Regions from separate parts of the Pseudochelatococcus lubricantis genome, predicted to be linked through region 2. Evidence: predicted binding sites of a transcription regulator. Region 2 holds the regulator's gene; the other holds the start of a gene.

Region 1 (9,591 bases), on a different contig from region 2:
CACGGCGTCGATGCGCGCGCCCTCGTCCTTGAGCCCGAAATAGGCGTGGCCCGAGGAATGCGGCCCGCGATAGCCGGTGACCTCGCCGCGCAGGCGCACGTGCCCGAAGGCGTCCTCCAGCGTGCGCTTCAGCGCGCCAGACAGCGAGGAGACGGTCCATTCCGGCGCGTTGGTGACGGGTTCGGTATCGGCGGGCTTGCGATTCATGCGCCCACCTTAAGGGAAGGCGCGCGGCGCGTCATCTGCATATGGCGCACCGCCATGAGGCGTGCTAAACGCGCCCCTGAGATGGAGAACATTCAAGGTATGGAGCGCCGGATGAACATACTGCTGCTGGGAGCCGGCGGGCGGGAGCACGCGCTGGCGTGGGCCATCGCCAAGAGCCCGCTCACGGGGAAGCTGTTCATCGCGCCCGGCAATCCGGGCACCGCGCAGGTCGGCACGAATGTCGCGCTCGACATCACCGATCACGCGGCCGTCGTCGCCTTCTGCCGCGAGAACGCCATCGGTCTCGTCGTCGTGGGGCCGGAAGCGCCGCTGGTGGCCGGCATTGTGGACGACCTCGCGGCGGCCGGCATCCCCGCCTTCGGCCCGCGCAGGATTCCGGCGCAGCTCGAAGGCTCCAAGAGCTTCACCAAGGAACTGTGCGACGAGTTCGGCATTCCCACCGCCGCCTATGCGCGCTTCACGGAGGCGGAACCCGCCCTCGCCTACGTGCGCAGGCACGGCGCGCGCGTGGTGGTGAAGGCGGACGGGCTGGCGGCCGGCAAGGGCGTCGTGGTGGCGGAAACCGTGGAGCAGGCGGAGGAAGCGGTGCGTACCGTGTTCTCCGGCGTCTTCGGCGTGGCGGGCGCGGCCGTCGTTATCGAGGATTTCCTTCCCGGCGAGGAAGCGAGCTTCTTCGCGCTCAGCGACGGCGAAACCGCCATTCCATTCGGCTCCGCGCAGGATCATAAACGCGCCTTCGACGGCGACACCGGCCCCAACACCGGCGGCATGGGCGCGTATTCCCCCGCGCCGGTGGTGACGCCCGCAGTTGCCGAGCGCGTCATGCGCGAGATCATCAATCCCACCGTCGCCGGCCTCAAGGCGCGCGGCACGCCCTACAGGGGCGTTCTCTACGCGGGGCTGATGATCGGCGCGGACGGGCCGAGGCTCATCGAATACAACGCCCGTTTCGGCGACCCGGAGTGCCAGGTGCTGATGCTGCGCCTGCGCGCGGACATCGTCGCCCTGTTCCTCGCCACCGTCGAGGGGCGGCTGGCGGAAGCCTCGGTCACGTGGAGCGACGATGCCGCGCTCACCGTGGTGCTGGCGGCGCGCGGCTATCCCGGCCCGGTCGAGAAGGGCAGCCGCATCCGCAACATCGAGGCGGCGGAGGCGATCGAGGGCGTGACGGTATTCCACGCCGGCACACGCGCGGTCGACGGCCACATCGAGGCGAACGGGGGGCGGGTGCTCAACGTCACCGCGCTCGCGCCCACCATCGGGGAAGCCCAGGCACGCGCCTACGAGGCCGTGCGGGCCATCGACTGGCCGGAAGGCTTTTCGCGCTCCGACATCGGCTGGCGGGCGATTGCGCGCGTGACTTGAGCGCATCGCTGCGCTACAGCCTTTCTCATTCTTTCAATATGGAACGTACCGCCTGCCATGTCCGGGTCGCAGAACCATAAACCGCAAAAACCCCAGTCGCCAGGGCTTCTGGCCCGCCAGCCGCGTGGCTTCGCCGACCGTGGCCCCGCCGATATCGCCGCGACGGAGCGCATGCTCGCCCATATCCGCGAAGTCTACACCCTTTACGGCTTCGACGCGCTGGAAACGCCCTTCATCGAATACACCGACGCGCTGGGCAAGTTCCTGCCGGATCAGGACCGGCCCAACGAAGGCGTGTTCTCGTTTCAGGACGACGACGAGCAATGGCTGTCGCTGCGCTACGATCTGACGGCCCCCCTCGCCCGCCATGTGGCGGAGAACTACGACACGCTGCCGAAGCCCTTCCGCAGCTATCGCGCTGGCTGGGTGTTCCGTAACGAAAAGCCGGGGCCGGGACGCTTCCGCCAGTTCATGCAGTTCGACGCGGACACCGTCGGCGCGCCATCGGTTTCGGCGGATGCGGAAATCTGCATGATGGCGGCGGACACGCTGGAAAAGGTCGGCATCGCGCGCGGCGACTACGCGGTGAAGATCAACAACCGCAAGGTGCTCGACGGCGTGCTGGAGGCCATCGGCCTCAGCGACGACGCGCATGCCGCCCGCCGCCTCGTCGTGCTGCGCGCCATCGACAAGCTCGACCGGCTCGGCGCGGAAGGCGTCGCGCTGCTGCTCGGCGAGGGACGCAAGGACGAAAGCGGCGACTTCACCAAAGGCGCCGGGCTGGACGCGAACCAGATCGCCCGCGTACTCGCCTTCACGCAGGCGCGCGGCACGGATGCTGCTTCGACGCTCGCCAATCTGGAGAAGGTGGTGGAAGGCTCCGCGCGCGGTATCGAGGGCGTCGCGGAGTTGCGCGAGATCGCGGCGTTGGTGGCGGCGGCCGGATACGACGACGGGCGCGTGCAGATCGACCCCGCCGTGGTGCGCGGGCTGGAATACTACACCGGCCCCGTCTACGAGGCGGAACTCACCTTCACCATCGCCGGCGATGACGGCCAGCCGGTACGCTTCGGCTCCGTGGCCGGCGGCGGCCGCTACGATGGCCTCGTCGCCCGCTTCCGGGGCGAGGCCGTGCCCGCGACCGGCTTCTCCATCGGCGTGTCACGGCTTCTCGCGGCGCTCAAGATCATCGACAGTCCCATCGCGCGCGACACGGACCACGTCGGCCCGGTGGTGGTGCTGGTGCTCGACCGCGGCGAGATAGCCCATTACCATGGCCTCGTCAGCCGCCTGCGCGGCGCCGGCATCCGGGCGGAGCTGTACCTCGGCGGCGCGGGCATGCGCGCGCAGATGAAGTACGCGGACCGGCGCAACAGCCCCTGCGTCGTCATCCAGGGCTCGGACGAGCGCGCGCAGGGCACCGTGCAGATCAAGGACCTCGTCGCGGGCGCCGAGCAGGCGGACGCGGCGCGTGAACTCGACAATGCCGCCTACAAGGCCCAGCGTCTGGCGCAGTTCTCGGTGCCGGAGGCGGACCTGGTCGAGGCCGTGCGCGGCGTCCTCGGTGCCCGGCAGGGCTGAGCGAGGCAGGGCAACCCGGGGAAGGGCGGAAGGGCAGACAGCATGACACACGCATCCGAAAAGGCCGCCGGCCGCGCCGACGCCCTGCTCGCGCTTTTCGCGCGTGAGGGCTACCGGCGCATCGAGCCCTCCGTGCTGCAGCCGGTCGACGTGTTCCTCGACCTCTCGGGCGAGGATATCCGCCGCCATATGTTCCTGACGCAGGACGCGGACGGCAACGAGCTGTGCCTGCGGCCCGACTACACCATCCCGGTCAGCCGCGACTACCTCGCCGAGCGCGAGGCCGGGGGCGTGGCCTCCTTCAGCTATCTCGGGCCGGTGTTCCGGCAGCGCGCCGGGCGGGCGGGCGAGTTTCCGCAGGGCGGCGTCGAATCGTTCGGCCGCCTCGACCGCGAGGCGGCGGATGCGGAAATCGTGGCGCTCGGCTTCGAGGCGCTGACCGGGCTCGGTGTCGCGCAGCCTTCCGTGCGCATGGGCGACATCGGCCTCCTCAACGCGCTGCTCGATGCGCTGGCCGTCTCGCCGCTGCAGCGCCGGCGCATCCTGCGGGCCGTCTCCGAGGGGCGCGCGCCGGACAGCGGCAACGGCGCGGGCAATCCTTCCGCCGCCAACCACGGCGGCCTGCTCGCCGCGCTGGAAGGGCAGGACCCCACCGCCGCCCGCGCCTTCGTGGAGGACGTGTTGTCGATCGCCGGCATCAGCAGCGTCGGCGGACGCTCGGCGGGCGAGATCGCCGAGCGCTTCCTCGCGCATGCGGCCGACCGCAACGGCGGCGACCTCACGGCAGTGCAGCGCGGCGTGCTCGACCGCTATCTCGCCATCGAAAACGATCCCGACAGCGCCGCGAGCGCCGTCCGGGCGCTGGCGGGCGATGCGGGGCTCGATCTCGACGCCGCGCTCGATTCGTTCGAGGCGCGCACCGGCTTCATCGCCGCGCGCGGGCTCGATGTCGGTGCCATCACCTTTGCCGCGGGCTTCGCGCGCAACCTCGACTACTACACCGGCTTCATCGTCGAGATGCACGATGGCGCCCGGCCCGACACACGCCCGATTCTGGGCGGCGGCCGCTACGACAGCCTGCTCACCCATCTCGGCGCGCCGGGTCCTGTGCCGGCGGTGGGCTTCGCCATCTGGATCGACCGGTTCGATCCCGACAGTGCGCTCGATCCCAACCACGCTCCCGGAGATGCCGCATGAGCGCGCCGCTGATCATCGCCGTTCCCTCCAAGGGACGCCTGCAGGAGAACGCCTTCGCCTTCTTCGCCCGCGCCGGCCTTCCGCTGGTGCGGCCCGGCGGCGAGCGCGACTATCGCGGCACGATCAAGGGCGTACCGGACGTCGAGGTGGCGTTCCTCTCCGCATCCGACATCGTCGGCCAGCTGGCCACCGGCGCGGCGCATCTTGGCATCACCGGCGAGGATCTCCTGCGCGAGCAGCTCGCCGACGCCGACGCCGTGGTCGAGTTCGTCACGCCGCTCGGTTTCGGCTTTGCGGATGTGGTGGTCGCCGCGCCGAAGGCGTGGATCGACGTGCGCACCATGGCCGACCTCGACGACGTCGCCGCCGACATCCGCCAGCGCCACGGGCGGCGGCTGCGCGTCGCGACGAAATACATCAACCTGACGCGCCGCTTCTTCGCCTATCATGGTGTCGGCGATTACCGCATCGTGGAAAGCCTCGGTGCCACCGAAGGCGCGCCGGCGGCGGGCACGGCGGAGATCATCGTCGACATCACGACCACCGGCGCGACGCTCGCCGCCAACGCGCTCAAGATCGTCGACGACGGTGTGATCCTGCGCTCGCAGGCCAACCTCGTCGCCTCCGTCTCGGCGCCGTGGTCCGGCGTGGCGCGGCGGGCTGCGCGCACCATCCTCACCCGCATCGCGGCCGAGGAAGAGGCGCGCAACACGCGCGAGCTGACGGCCGTGCTGCCGGAAGGCGTCCTGCTGCCCGGCGACCTGACGGAACGCTTCTACGCCACCCTGCCGCTCGGCCTGCCCGACACGCAGGGGCATGTGACGCTGCATTGTCCCGGCGCACAGGTTTTCGCGCTGGCGGACTTTCTCGTCCATGCGGGCGCGGATCCGGTCACCGTACGTTCCGTCGACTGGGTCCTGCGGCGCACGAACCCGTTGATCGAACGGCTGCTGGCGCGAATTGGCGCGGGTATCGCCTGAGGGCCGGCTGCACCGCCGTCCGCCTTCGAGGTTGCCTCTCACGCAGCTGACAGTTATGGTCTGCGGCGCGTTGTTCCTGTCATGCCGGTCTACGACCGCGAAGCTTTCGGAATCGATGAAGTCCATGAAGCCAGCCCGCTTTTCGCACACCGCCCCCCTGCCCATCCGCGAAAGGTCGCGTGCCGCGGCGGGATACGGCGCAGGGGCCCTTTTCGCCATCGTCGTCGCGGCGGCGCTTTCCGGGGCGACCCCGGCGCAGGCGCAGATCAACAGCGATCCGGGCATGATGCGTGGCGACCAGCCGGGCAGCGGGCAATCCATGGTGCCGCAGCAGCGGGAAAAGCAGTTCCCCGTCGGTTCGTCCTGGGCTGCGGTCAGCCTCAACAACAAGACCTACGCCATCGACGGCAGCCGCCCCTATTTCACGCTCGACAACCAGTTCCAGCTACGCGGCTTCGGCGGCTGTAACACCTTCTCGGCAACGGCCTATCCGCTGCGCGGCCAGGGCTTCGCGGTGAGCCCCTTCGCCATGACGCGCAAGAGCTGCGGCGCGCAGATCGACGCCGCCGAGCGCGCCTTCATGCTGGCGCTGCGGATGTCCCAGAAGTGGGATGTCGTCAAGGGCCAGCTCCTGCTGCAGGGCTCTGCAGGCACCCTCCGCGCCGACCGCTCCCTCTGATCACGCACCGCCGGCGCGCGGCGAATCATGCCCGCCGCAACCGGCCGAAAAAACCGCACCTCTTCCCGTCGCCGTTTCCCTTGACATGATGCCGAGGCGCTACTACCTTCCGCAACAGCTGTTAGCACTCACCTTGGTAGAGTGCTAACGCGCCTTTCAACATCCACCATACCGCGTCAATCGCGTGTGCTTGAAAGAGGAAGCGGATTCCATGACATTCCGTCCGTTGCATGACCGTGTGGTCGTTCGTCGCGTCGACAGCGAGGAAAAGACCAAGGGTGGCATCATCATCCCCGACACCGCCAAGGAAAAGCCGCAGGAAGGCATCATCGTCGCCGTCGGTCTCGGCGCCCGTGACGAGGACGGCGAGCGCATCACTCCCGACGTCAAGGAAGGCGACCGCGTGCTGTTCGGCAAGTGGTCCGGCACCGAAGTGAAGATCGACGGCGAAGATCTTCTCATCATGAAAGAGTCCGACATCCTCGGAATCATCGGCTGATCGCCCTCCACCGTATTCTCATCAGATGATTTCTTAAGGCAGGAGTTACAGTAGCCATGGCTGCCAAGGACGTAAAATTTTCCGCCGATGCGCGCGAGCGTCTGCTGCGCGGTGTCGACACGCTCGCCAACGCGGTGAAGGTCACGCTCGGTCCCAAGGGCCGCAACGTCGTCATCGAGAAGTCGTTCGGCGCACCCCGCATCACCAAGGACGGCGTGACCGTCGCCAAGGAAATCGAGCTTGAGGACAAGTTCGAGAACCTCGGCGCCCAGCTCGTCCGCGAAGTCGCCTCCAGGACCAACGACCTCGCCGGCGACGGCACGACGACCGCGACCGTTCTCGCCCAGGCCATCGTGCGCGAGGGCTCGAAGGCGGTTGCCGCCGGCCTCAACCCGCAGGACCTGAAGCGCGGCATCGACCTCGCCGTCGAGGCTGCGGTCAAGGACATCAAGGCTCGCGCCAAGAAGGTCGCGAACTCGCAGGAAGTCGCGCAGGTCGGCACGATTTCCGCCAACAGCGAGGCCGAGATCGGCAAGCTGATCGCCGAGGCCGTGGAGCGCGTCGGCAACGAGGGCGTGATCACGGTCGAGGAAGCCAAGAGCTTCGAGACCGAGCTTGACGTCGTCGAGGGTCTGCAGTTCGACCGCGGCTACCTGTCGCCCTACTTCATCACCAACGCCGAGAAGCTCGTCGTCGATTTCGAGGACCCCTACATCCTCATCCACGAGAAGAAGCTCTCCTCGCTGCAGCCCCTGCTGCCCGTGCTCGAAGCCATCGTGCAGACCGGCAAGCCGCTGCTCATCATCGCCGAGGACGTCGAGGGCGAGGCGCTGGCCACGCTCGTCGTCAACAAGCTGCGCGGCGGCCTGAAGGTTGCTGCCGTCAAGGCTCCGGGCTTCGGCGACCGCCGCAAGGCCATCCTTGAGGACATCGCCATCGTCACCGGCGGCCAGACGATCTCCGAAGACCTCGGCATCAAGCTCGAAAACGTGACGCTCGCCCAGCTCGGCCGCGCCAAGCGCGTGCGCATCGAGAAGGAAGCCACCACGATCATCGACGGTGCCGGCGCGAAGGAAGACATCGACTCCCGCGTTGCCCAGATCAAGGCGCAGATCGAGGAGACCTCCTCCGACTACGACCGCGAGAAGCTGCAGGAGCGTCTTGCCAAGCTCGCCGGCGGCGTCGCCGTGATCCGCGTCGGCGGTTCGTCGGAAGTCGAGGTGAAGGAGCGTAAGGACCGCGTCGACGACGCGCTGAACGCTACCCGCGCCGCGATCGAGGAAGGCATCGTCCCCGGCGGCGGTGTCGCCCTTCTGCGCGCCAAGGCCGCTGTCGAGCGGCTGACCGCCGACACCCCGGACATCAAGGCCGGCATCGACATCGTGCTGAAGGCGCTTGAGGCGCCGATCCGCCAGATCGCCGCCAACGCCGGCGTCGAGGGCGCGATCGTTGTCGGCAAGATCCTCGACAACGACTCGCAGACCTACGGCTTCAACGCGCAGACGGAAGAGTTCGTGGACCTGATCGAGGCCGGTATCGTCGACCCCACGAAGGTCGTGCGCACCGCCCTGCAGGACGCCGCGTCGGTCGCCGGCCTCATCGTCACGACCGAGGCGCTGGTTGCGGAACTGCCCAAGGACAAGCCCGCCCTCCCGGCTGGTGGCCCTGGCGGCTTCGGCGGCGACTTCTGATCCGCCAATCCCGGTTCCGGCCAGCCCGTCTGGCCGGACATCGTCGGAACAGAGAAACGGCCCCGTTTTCGCAGGGCCGTTTTTTTATTGCACAGGTTCGTGAGGCGGACGGTCGCGGCGGCTACATCAGCCCACGCCGACCGGACATGAGCGTCACCGCGAGCGGGATCGTGGTCGTGATCAGGATGGTGACGGCGCTCATCGCCATGCCGAGCCCCACCGAGCCCTGATCGAACTGGCGCCAGATGAAGGTCGAGATCGTCGCCATGCCCACGGGCGCGAGCAGGATCGAGGCCACGAGTTCGCGCGTCGCCACCGCGAACACCAGCAGCATCGCCGAGATCAGGCTGGGCAGCACCAGCGGCAGCAGGATGCGCCGGAAGGCCGTGAGCGGCGTGGCGCCCGCGACGCGCGCTGCCGCCTCCAGATTGTCGCCCACCTGCCGGAAGGCCGCGTTGGCGTAGCGCACCGTATAGGGCAGCAGGATGCAGCAATAGGCCATCAGCAGGATGAGCGGCGTGTTGTAGGGCGTGACCGGCAGCCACGGCTGGTTCCACGCCAGGATGATGCCGACCGCCACCACGATGCCGGGAATGGCGTTGGGGATGACGGTCAGCGCATCGAGAAAGCCCTTGCCGCGAAACTGCGTGCGCACCACCGCGTAGGAGGTCGCGGCACCGATGAGGCCGGTGATCAGCGCCGTCGCGGCGCCGAGGCCGAGACTGTTGAGCAGCGCCTGGAACGCCCCGTTCTCGTCCGCGGCGATGGCGCGGAAATGGCCGAAGCCGATATTGTCGGCCGCCAGCCCGCCCGACAGGGTCTTCGACAGCGCGGTGGCGAAAATCGCGAAAAGCGGCACGCCCACCGCGAGCAGGCTCACCAGCGCGAAGACCGCGACCACCGGAATGGCGAAGACGCCGAGCGGTCGCTTGTGGAACGCCTGCGGCTTGCCGCCCACCGTCTCGAAGGAACGGCGTGACAGGATGCGCAGCTGGACGAGAAAAGCGCCGAGCGACATCATCACGAGGATCAGCGACAGGATCGCCGCGCCCGGCAGGTCGATGGGCCAGTCGGAAACGCGCGTGTCGATGCCGGTCACCAGCACCTCGAAGCCCGACTGGCGGCCGAGCGCCGCCGGCGTGCCGTATTCCTCGATGGTCATCGCGAACACGAGCAGCAGGCTCGCCATGAGCCCGGGGAGCGCAAGCGGCAGGGTCACGCGCCGGAAGGCGGTGAAGGACGAGGCGCCGAACACCCGCCCCACGTCCGCATAGCGGCCGCCTATGGCTTCCACCGTGCGCGAGACGGCGAAATAGACCACGGGGAAGGCGCCGAGCGTCATCACGAAAACGACGCCCCACAGCGAGAAGA
Region 2 (9,591 bases):
CGCCGCCCAGCTCGATGGCGACACCGCCGTGCTGCTGCTCGCCGACCCGGGATCGCCGACCCTCATCCAGGACCGCGAGGGCGCGGCCGCGCTCTATGTCCTGATGCCGATGCGTGTCTGACTCACTGCCCGCGCCGCGCCGGGTGACGCGGCTTTCGTTCGCGGATTTTCGCAGCTACGCGGCGCTCGACCTCGATACCGATGCGCGGATCGTGGCGCTCGTGGGCGAAAACGGCGCCGGCAAGACCAACCTGCTCGAAGCGCTGTCGCTGTTCACGCCGGGGCGCGGCCTGCGCCGTGCGCCGTTCGCGGACATGGCGCGCAAGGGCGGCAGCGGTGGCTTTGCCGTATCCGTTACGCTCGATCGGGCAACCGGCGGCGCGCGGCTCGGCACGGGGCTGGAGCCGTCCGCGACGGGCCGCAAATGCCGGATCGACGGCGCGCCCGTCCCCTCTCCCGCGGCATTTGCCGAATATCTGCGCATCGTCTGGCTGACGCCGGCGCTCGACGGGTTGTTCCTCGGCCCGGCCGGCGACCGACGCCGGTTTCTCGACCGTCTGGTGCTCGCCATCGATGCCGCTCACGGCACACGCACCAGCGCCTACGAACGGGCGCTGTCGTCGCGCAACCGCATCCTCGACGAGGCGCCCACGAATGCCCGCTGGCTCGATTCCATCGAGCACGAGGTCGCGGAACTCGGCGTCGCCGTGGCTGCCGCGCGCCTTGAAACGGTGGCGCGGCTGCAGGCGTTGATCGACGCCGGCCACGACAGCGCCTCGCCGTTTCCCTCCGCGCGGATCGCCCTCGCCGGCACACTGGAGGACGAACTCGGCGCGCTGCCCGCCGTGGAGGTGGAGGACCGTTTCCGCCGCGGGCTGCGCGAGGGCCGCGCGCGCGATCGCGCCGCCGGCCGCGCGCTCGCCGGCCCGCAGACCAGCGACCTCGCCATCCGCCATGCGGCGAAGGACATGGCCGCCGCCCTGTGCTCCACGGGCGAGCAGAAGGCGCTGCTGATCGGCCTCGTGCTTGCGCATGCGCGCCTCGTCGCGGACATGAGCGGCATCGCGCCGCTCGTCCTGCTCGACGAGGTCGCCGCCCATCTCGATCCGCGCCGACGTGCGGCGCTGTTCGCGGCGCTGGAGCGGCTCGGGAGCCAGATCTTCATGACCGGCGCCGACCCTGCGCTGTTCGCGGACCTGCCCGCCTCGGCCGTCACTTGCCTCGTCACGCCCGGACAGGCTATCCATTTCAACGCATGATTTCCCGGCGCGGGCGGATTCGCGCCGCGTATTCTTTTCGCTGTCAGGAGCCTCCCGTGCATGGCATCGACATCACCGCGCTCGCGATATTCGCCAGCGCGCTCGCCATTGCCGCCGCCGTGCCGGGGCCGGCCGTCGCCGCCATCGTGGCGCGGGTGCTGGCACGCGGCACGCGGGGGCTCGCGCCCTTCCTGCTCGGCATCATCATCAGCGATGTCCTCTGGCTGACGGTCGCCGTTTCCGGCCTCGCCGTGCTGGCGCAGACCTTCCAGGGCGTGTTCATCGTCATCAAATACCTCGGCGCCGCCTATCTGCTCTGGCTGGCGTGGCATTTCTGGACGGCACCGGCGACGTCTATCGCCTCCGCACCGCTGGAGGTGGGCGAGGGCGGGCCCGCTGCCTTCCTCGGCGGCCTGATGGTCGGCCTGTCGAACCCGAAGGCGATGATGTTCTATCTGGCGCTGCTGCCGGGCTTCATCCCGCTCGACGCCGTCACACCCGTGACCTTCGCGGAGCTTGCGGCAGTCACCTTCGCCGTGCTGGCGGTGATCTTCTCGGCCTACGTCCTCGCCGCCGCCCGCGCGCGCCGCCTTTTCTCCAGCCCGCGGGCGCTCGCCTTCATCAACCGCGCCACCGGGACGGTGATGGTGGGCACGGCGGTCGCGGTCGCCACCCGCTCATGACACAGGCCGGCGCAGCACAGGTTCAGCCGGTCAGCCCCGCACTCGCGCAGCGTGCGCGGGCTGTGCTGAAGTCGGTGTTCGGCTACGACGATTTCCGCCCGGGGCAGGACGAGGTGATCGCCGCCGTGCTCAACGGCGAGAACGTCTTCGCGGTGATGCCGACCGGCAGCGGCAAATCGATGTGCTACCAGTTGCCCGCCATGACGGACGATGGCGGCATGACCTTGGTCGTCTCGCCGCTGGTCGCGCTGATGCGCGACCAGGTCGGGCAGCTCACGGCCCTCGGCGTGCCGGCGGCCACCATCAATTCCGCCAACACCGACGACGGGAATCGCGAGGCGTGGCGGATGATGCGCCGCGGCGAGCTGAAGCTTCTGTTCGTCTCACCCGAGAAACTCGCGGGCGACAACATGCTGTCAGCCCTGCGCGACATCGGCATTCGCCGCCTCGCCATCGATGAGGCGCATTGCGTATCGCAATGGGGCCACGATTTCCGCCCCGATTACCGCAATCTGCGGCAGGTGCGCGAGCAACTGGGCTCACCGCAGACCATCGCGCTCACCGCCACCGCCGACCGCACCACCCGCGCCGACATCGTTCAGCAGCTTTTTCCGGAGGAGCCGCGCGTCGTCGTGCACAGCTTCGACCGGCCCAACCTCGATCTGCGTTTCGCGGCGAAGGAGCGTCCCGCGAGCCAGCTTGCGGAATTCGTCCTCTCGCACAAGGGGGCGAGCGGCATTATCTACACCTCGGCCCGCAAGCGCACGGAAGAAATCGCGGAAAGCCTGTCGCAAAAGGGCGTGCGCGCGCTCGCCTACCATGCCGGGCTCGATCAGGCGCTGCGCGGCGAGCGGCAGGACCGCTTCCTGCAGGAAAACGACATCGTCATGGTGGCCACGGTCGCCTTCGGCATGGGCATCAACAAGCCGGACGTGCGCTTCGTCGCCCATGCCGACATGCCCGGCAGCATCGAGGGCTACTATCAGGAGATCGGCCGCGCCGGGCGCGACGGCCTGCCGGCGTGGACGCTCACGCTCTACGGCGCCTCCGACATGGCGCTGCGCAGGCGGCAGATCGACGAGAAGGACATCGACGACGAGCGCCGCCGCATCGAGCACCGCAGGCTCAATGCCATGATCGAGCTGTGCGAAACCGCGACCTGCCGGCGGCAGGCGCTGCTCGCCTATTTCGGTGAGGCGAGCGAGCCCTGCGGCGGCTGCGACCTTTGCCGGGGTGGCGTCAGCCTCTACGACGCCACCATCGATGCGCAGAAGGTGCTGTCCGCCATCGCCCGCACCGGCCAGCGCTTCGGCGCGGCGCATATCGCCGACATCCTCACCGGCACGGAGAACGAGGCGGTGTCCCGCCTTGGCCACGACAAGCTCAAGACATTCGGCGTTGGCGCGGACAAGGGCAAGCGGACGTGGCTCACCATCATCCGGCAGTTGTTCGCCACCGGCGCCGTCGGCGAGACGGGCGAAGCCTATTCGGGCTACCGTCTGACACAGAAGGGCGAGGACATCCTGTTCGGCCGCGAGAAGCTGACGCTGCGCGCCGTCGCGGAGGAACCGCGTCGCAGGCGCGACAGCCCGCGCACAGGGGAGGCGGCGTCCCTGCTCACGGAGGCGGAAAACGCCCTGTTCCAGCATCTGCGCAGCCTGCGCCTCGAACTCGCGAAGGCCGAGAACGCCGCCGCCTACATGGTTTTCCCCGACCGCACCCTGGTCGACATGGCCCGCCTCAAACCAACCGACCTGTATGCCATGCGCATGGTGCAGGGCGTGGGCGAGCACAAGCTGGAACGCTACGGCCAGACCTTCGCGGACGCCATCGCCGCCTTCCTGCGCGAGAACCGCTGACTGATACCGGCGCTCCCGTTCTGCGGCCACTCACGTGCGTGCCTTGCCAGGCCCCGCATGGGCTTGACCATCTCCCGATGAGTGGGGCTCAGGTATCAGCCCAGCAGCGCCGCCGCGAGACGGCGGAACGCCCGGGCGCGGTGAGACAATCCTTGCGGATGCGACCAGCCGTGCTTCTGCTCCGACGACATCTCGCCGAAAGTGATGTCGTACCCTTCCGGCTGGAAGATCGGATCGTAGCCGAAACCCCTGTCGCCACGCGCGGGAAACACCAGCTTGCCGAATACGCGGCCTTCGAACAGTTCCTCGTGCCCGTCCGGCCATGCCACCACGAGCGCGGAAACGAAATGCGCCCGGCGCCCGGCGTCGTCCAGCGCGCCGCGCCGTTCGAGTTCCCGCTCGATGCGAGCGATAGCGGCGGGGAAGTCCTTGTCGGGGCCGGCCCAGCGGGCGGAAAAGATACCCGGCGCACCGTCGAGCGCCTCGACGCACAGGCCGGAATCGTCGGCAAAGGCGGGCAGGCCGGTGGCCGTCGCCGCAGCATGCGCCTTCAGCGCCGCGTTCTCGGCGAAGGTGGTTCCGGTCTCGTCCGGCTCCGGCAGGTGGAGTTCACCCGCCGACACGGCCTCGATGTGATAGGGCGCGAGCAGCTCACGCATCTCGCGCAACTTGCCCGGGTTGTGCGAGGCGACGACGAGCCGCCCTTCCAGCTTGCGCACCATCACGATACCGCCAGTTTCTGCAGGCTGACGAGCTTTTCCGTCCCGGCCCTTGCCAGTGCCAGCAGGCGCAGCAGCTCCTCCTCGCTGAAGGGAGCGCCCTCCGCCGTGCCCTGCACCTCGACGATGCCGCCCGTGCCGGTCAGCACAAAATTGGCATCGGTCTCGGCCGCCGAGTCCTCGGCGTAATCGAGGTCGAGCACCGGCGTGCCTCTGTAGATGCCGCAGGAGACAGCGGCGACGTGGTCCTTCAGCGCCTTGGCAGACAGCATGGAGCGCGCCTGCATCCATTGCAGGCAATCGTGCAGCGCGACCCACGCGCCGGTGATGGCGGCGGTGCGCGTGCCGCCGTCCGCCTGCAGCACGTCGCAGTCGACCACGATCTGCCGTTCGCCGATCGCATGCAGGTCCACGACCGCGCGCAGGCTGCGCCCGATGAGGCGCTGGATTTCCTGCGTGCGGCCGGAGGGTTTGCCGGATGTCACCTCGCGGCGCGTGCGCTCCAGCGTGGCGCGCGGCAGCATGGCGTATTCCGCTGTCACCCAGCCGCGGCCCTGTCCGCGCAGCCACGGCGGCGGCCTGTCTTCCAGCGAGGCCGTGCACAGCACGTGCGTCTCGCCGAATTTCACCAGGCAGGAGCCTTCCGCGTAACGCGCCACGGCGCGTTCGAGGGTTACCTTGCGCAGCTCTTCCGGAGCGCGCCCTGAGGGGCGGATGGAGGTATTCACCGAACTTGTCCCTGGAATAATGATCGTCCTGCGCGGCTTGTAGCATCTCGCGCGCCGCCGACAAGCCGATTCCGCAAGGCCTGCCTGCTCCCCCTCTTGAAGCAGCCCCCCCTGTTGCCCTAATCAGGGAGAGGCAAGTCAGGAGCCAAAAACCATACCGTGATGACTGTTTTCTGATGACCATGCCGTATCGAACCGTCCCGACTGCGGACAGCGCGCGCCTCTTTGCGGACCTTGACGAGCGGTCGCGCGAGGTTTTCCGCCATGTGGTAGAGGGTTATCTCGCCACGGGCGAGCCCGTCGGCTCGCGCAATCTCGCGCGCCTTCTCTCCATGCCGCTCTCGCCCGCCTCCGTGCGCAACGTGATGGCGGACCTTGAGCTGGCGGGCCTGCTTTACGCACCCCACATCAGCGCCGGGCGCATGCCAACCGAGCGCGGCCTGCGCTTCTTCGTCGATGCAATGCTGGAAATCGGCGACCTCGATTCGGAAGAGACCAGCCGCATCGAATCGCAGGTGGCCGCGGCGGCCACGGGCACCTCGCTCGACAGCCTGCTGTCGGAGGCCACCGTGATGCTGTCGGGCCTCACGCGCGGCGCGGGCGTCGTCGTCACCGGCAAGCAGAACCCGCCGCTGAAGCACATCGAATTCGTTCGCCTCGATGCCGCGAAGGCGCTCGTGGTGCTGGTGGGCGAGGACGGCGCAGTCGAGAACCGCCTGCTCGACCTGCCGCCCGGCCTGCCGTCGAGTGCCCTGATCGAGGCCGGCAACTACCTCAACGCGCATTTGCGCGGCCTCACCCTGGCGGAGCTGCGCGCGCAGGTTGAGCAGCGCCGCGCCAGTATGGAGCAGGAACTCGACGCGCTCGTCACCGGCCTCATCGACGCGGGCCTCGCCGTCAGCGTCGGCCCCTCGGACGGGCGCCAGCTCATCGTGCGCGGACAGGCGAACCTTCTCGACGATCTCAAGGCGGCGGAGGACGTCGAGCGCATCCGCCTGCTGTTCGCCGATCTGGAGACGCAGAAGGACGTCATCGACCTGCTGTCGCGCGCCGAGGGCGGCGAGGGCGTGCGCATCTTCATCGGCTCGGAAAACAAGCTGTTCTCGCTGTCCGGCTCGTCGATGATCGCCGCGCCCTTCCGCGACTCGCGCCAGACGATCCTCGGGGTCGTCGGCGTCATCGGCCCGACGCGGCTCAACTATTCGCGCATCGTGCCCATGGTGGACTACACCGCCCGCGTCGTCTCGCGCATTCTGGAACGCAAGCGCTGAAGCACGGGCGGAGCGGGATCGAATAGCCCGGGGATCAGGCGGCGTGCCGGTCGGCGGTGGCGCCGAAGTGACCGATGTACCGCGGGTTGATCGCCTTCACCGGCAGCATCACCAGCACGTCCGTGGTGCCGAACTGCCGATCGATCACCGCGCCCTCGCCCACGGTGCCGCCAAGACGCAGATAGCCCTTGATCAGCGGCGGCAGGCTGTGCAGCGCGGCGCGGGCATCGATGCCCTCCTTGCTCATCAGGTCCATGCGCACGAAACGGTCCGGCAGGGCCTTCACGTTCCATTCCTCGGGCGCGCGGGCATAGTGATGCAGGAAGCTCAGCGGCAGCGCCATCTTCGCGGGGTCGGTGCCCTCAAGGCTCGCGCAGCCGAACATCACGTCGATGCGGTGATGCAGCACATAGGTCCAGATGCCATGCCAGAGCAGTTCGACGGTGCGCTTGTTGCGGTAGGGCTTGAGCACGCAGGAGCGGCCGAGTTCCAGAAAGCGCAGTTGCGGGTTGGCGTCGATCACCGGCTGCACGTCGAATTCGCCGGCCGTGTAGAAGCCGAAGGAGCGATCCGCCACCTCCTGCCGCAGCAGCCGGTAGGTGCCCACCACCTTCGGCTTGTTGGGGCGGAACGGCTTGCGCGGCGCGTCGTGATCGAGCACCAGCAGATGGTCGCAGATGGCGTCGTATTCGTCCATGTCGCGCTGCGCGAGCATGCAGGCGGCGTTGGGCACCGCCGACATCTCGTTGTAGAACACGCGGTAGCGCAGGCGCTGCGCCCGGCGAATATCGCGCTTGGTGGTCGCGAGCCGCACTTCGAGGGAGCCGATGCGGCCGAGAACGGGGTCGAGGCCGCCGGTGTCGAGCGGCAGGCCGAACTTGAAGCCGCCGCCGAACTTGCCGTTCTGCACCCAGTTCCACGCCTTGGGGTTGCCCCAGACCTTGGGCTGCAGGAATGCAGGCATCCGCCCGCCCCGCGCCCCGATGAACGCATCCTCCCCGAAAATTCTGGCGCCGGCCGCACTCTTGGCACCCGTATGATTCCTGGCACCCATATAAATTCCCACCCCCGCCCCTCGCGTGACGAACCCGGGCGCACCGCGCGCACCTTGCTCTTTGGCTTCAGGGCCTTACGGATTCGCCCGCCTTATCATCCCGCAAGCAGAGCATAGGCTTTCAACAGTTCGATGACAATGGTGACGTACGGGCGGGAGATGCGCAAGATGTCACCGGAACGAATCACGCAAGCCAGCCGCATGACCGACACCCCGCCTGCCCTGCCCATCGACGAAGTGCTCGCGCCCCTGCGCGGGACGTTGGCGCGCGGCCGCAACGCTGTGCTCGTCGCCCCGCCCGGCGCGGGCAAGACGACGCGCGTGCCGCTCGCCCTGCTCGGCGAGCCCTGGGTCGGCGGGCGCAGGATCGTCATGCTGGAGCCCCGCCGCCTCGCCGCCCAGGGCGCCGCCGCGCGCATGGCGGAAACCCTGTCGGAGCCGGTCGGCGAGACCGTGGGCCTGCGCGTGCGTCTCGGTTCGAAAGTGAGCGCGCGCACGCGCATCGAGGTCGTGACGGAAGGCGTTTTCGCCCGCATGATCCTCGACGATCCGGAACTCGCCGGCATAGCCGTCGTCATCTTCGACGAGTTTCACGAGCGCTCGCTCGACGCCGATTTCGCACTCGCCCTCGCACTCGACGCGCAGGCGGGCCTGCGCGAGGACTTGCGCATCCTCGTCATGTCCGCCACCCTTGATGGCGCGCGCGTCGCCGGCCTGCTCGGCGCGCCGGGCGCTCCAGCTCCCGTCATCGAATCCGAAGGCCGCGCCTTCCCGGTCGAGACGCGCTATCGCGGCCGCGATCCCGCCCGCCGGCTGGAGGAGGAGGTGGCCGCCGCCGTGCGCACGGCGCTCGCGTCGGAGCCCGGCTCCATCCTCGTTTTCCTGCCCGGGCAGGGCGAGATCCGCCGCACGGAGGCGCTGCTGGAGGAGCGGTTCAGCCAGGCGTCCGCCGGTGGACAGGCTGTGGATATCGCCCCCCTCTACGGCCAGCTCGACCGCGCCGCGCAGAACCTCGCCATCCGGCCGAGCCCCGCCGGGCGGCGCAAGGTGGTGCTCGCCACCTCCATCGCCGAAACCTCGCTCACCATCGATGGCGTGCGCGTGGTGATCGATTCGGGTCTTGCTCGCGTACCGCGTTTCGAGCCCGACATCGGTATCACGCGCCTTGAAACGGTGCGCGCCTCGCGCGCCGCCGCGGACCAGCGCCGGGGCCGCGCCGGGCGCACGGAGCCGGGCGTGTGCATCCGCCTGTGGGAGGAAGCCGCCACCGGCGCGCTGGCGCCCTTTTCTACGCCCGAAATCCTCTCCGCCGACCTCGCGCCCCTGCTGCTCGACTGCGCCGCCTGGGGTATCGACGATCCGGCCCGCCTCCCCTTTCTCGATCCGCCGCCGGCCGCCGCCGTGATCGAGGCGCGCAAGCTCCTGCAAGGCATCGGCGCACTCGATGCCCGCCATCGCCTCACCGATACCGGCCGGGCGCTGCAGGCACTGCCGCTGCCGCCACGCCTCGCCCGCATGGTGGTCGAGGCGCGTCGCGGCGGTCGTGGCGCCGAAGCCGCCGAGATCGCCGCCGTGCTGGTGGAGCGGGGGTTGGGCGGCAACGCCGTCGACATCACGGAGCGCGTCGGCCAGTTCCGCCGCGACCGCTCGCCGCGCGCCGGCGACATGCGCAGGCTGGCGCGCAACTGGGCAGGCCCCGCCGCCGACGCGACGCGCGCCCCGGACCCCGGCCCCCTGCTCGCGCTCGCCTTTCCGGACCGCATCGCCCGTGCCCGCGCGGGCGACGGCGCGCGAGACGGCATCTATGTCCTTGCCAACGGCCGCGGCGCGACGCTCGATCCCGCCGATCCTCTTGCGCGTGAAACTTGGCTTGCGGTCGCTGAAATCACCGGCTCGGCCGCATCGGCACGCATCGTCTCCGCCGCCCCCCTCACGCCCGAGGATGTGGAGACGCTTGCCGGTGATATGATCGTCGAGGCGGCGGAGACGACTTTCGACACCAGCGCAAAGGCGCTGCG

Evidence for each region. The regulator HrcA, encoded in region 2, represses chaperone genes, less so after heat shock. The targets are predictions, from matches to a motif close to GTTAGCACTCNCNNNNNGNGAGTGCTAAC.
Region 1: groES (co-chaperone GroES) is a predicted target of HrcA. The motif match lies at 6,151-6,179, and genes of this name have one in related genera.

The regions. Positions count from the first base shown of each region.
Region 1 is NZ_JBHLXC010000024.1:210,261-219,851, forward strand. It holds gene xseA (exodeoxyribonuclease VII large subunit) at 1-207, opposite strand, end outside; gene purD (phosphoribosylamine--glycine ligase) at 319-1,593, shown strand; gene hisS (histidine--tRNA ligase) at 1,651-3,174, shown strand; gene ACFFJ7_RS20175 (ATP phosphoribosyltransferase regulatory subunit) at 3,217-4,371, shown strand; gene hisG (ATP phosphoribosyltransferase) at 4,368-5,351, shown strand; gene ACFFJ7_RS20185 (META domain-containing protein) at 5,476-6,030, shown strand; gene groES (co-chaperone GroES) at 6,242-6,529, shown strand; gene groL (chaperonin GroEL) at 6,586-8,220, shown strand; gene ACFFJ7_RS20200 (ABC transporter permease) at 8,342-9,591, opposite strand, start outside.
Region 2 is NZ_JBHLXC010000002.1:731,410-741,000, reverse strand. It holds gene dnaN (DNA polymerase III subunit beta) at 1-121, shown strand, start outside; gene recF (DNA replication/repair protein RecF) at 114-1,259, shown strand; gene ACFFJ7_RS06245 (LysE family translocator) at 1,316-1,942, shown strand; gene recQ (DNA helicase RecQ) at 1,939-3,801, shown strand; gene rdgB (RdgB/HAM1 family non-canonical purine NTP pyrophosphatase) at 3,897-4,523, opposite strand; gene rph (ribonuclease PH) at 4,523-5,236, opposite strand; gene hrcA (heat-inducible transcriptional repressor HrcA) at 5,425-6,519, shown strand; gene olsB (l-ornithine N(alpha)-acyltransferase) at 6,554-7,573, opposite strand; gene hrpB (ATP-dependent helicase HrpB) at 7,775-9,591, shown strand, end outside.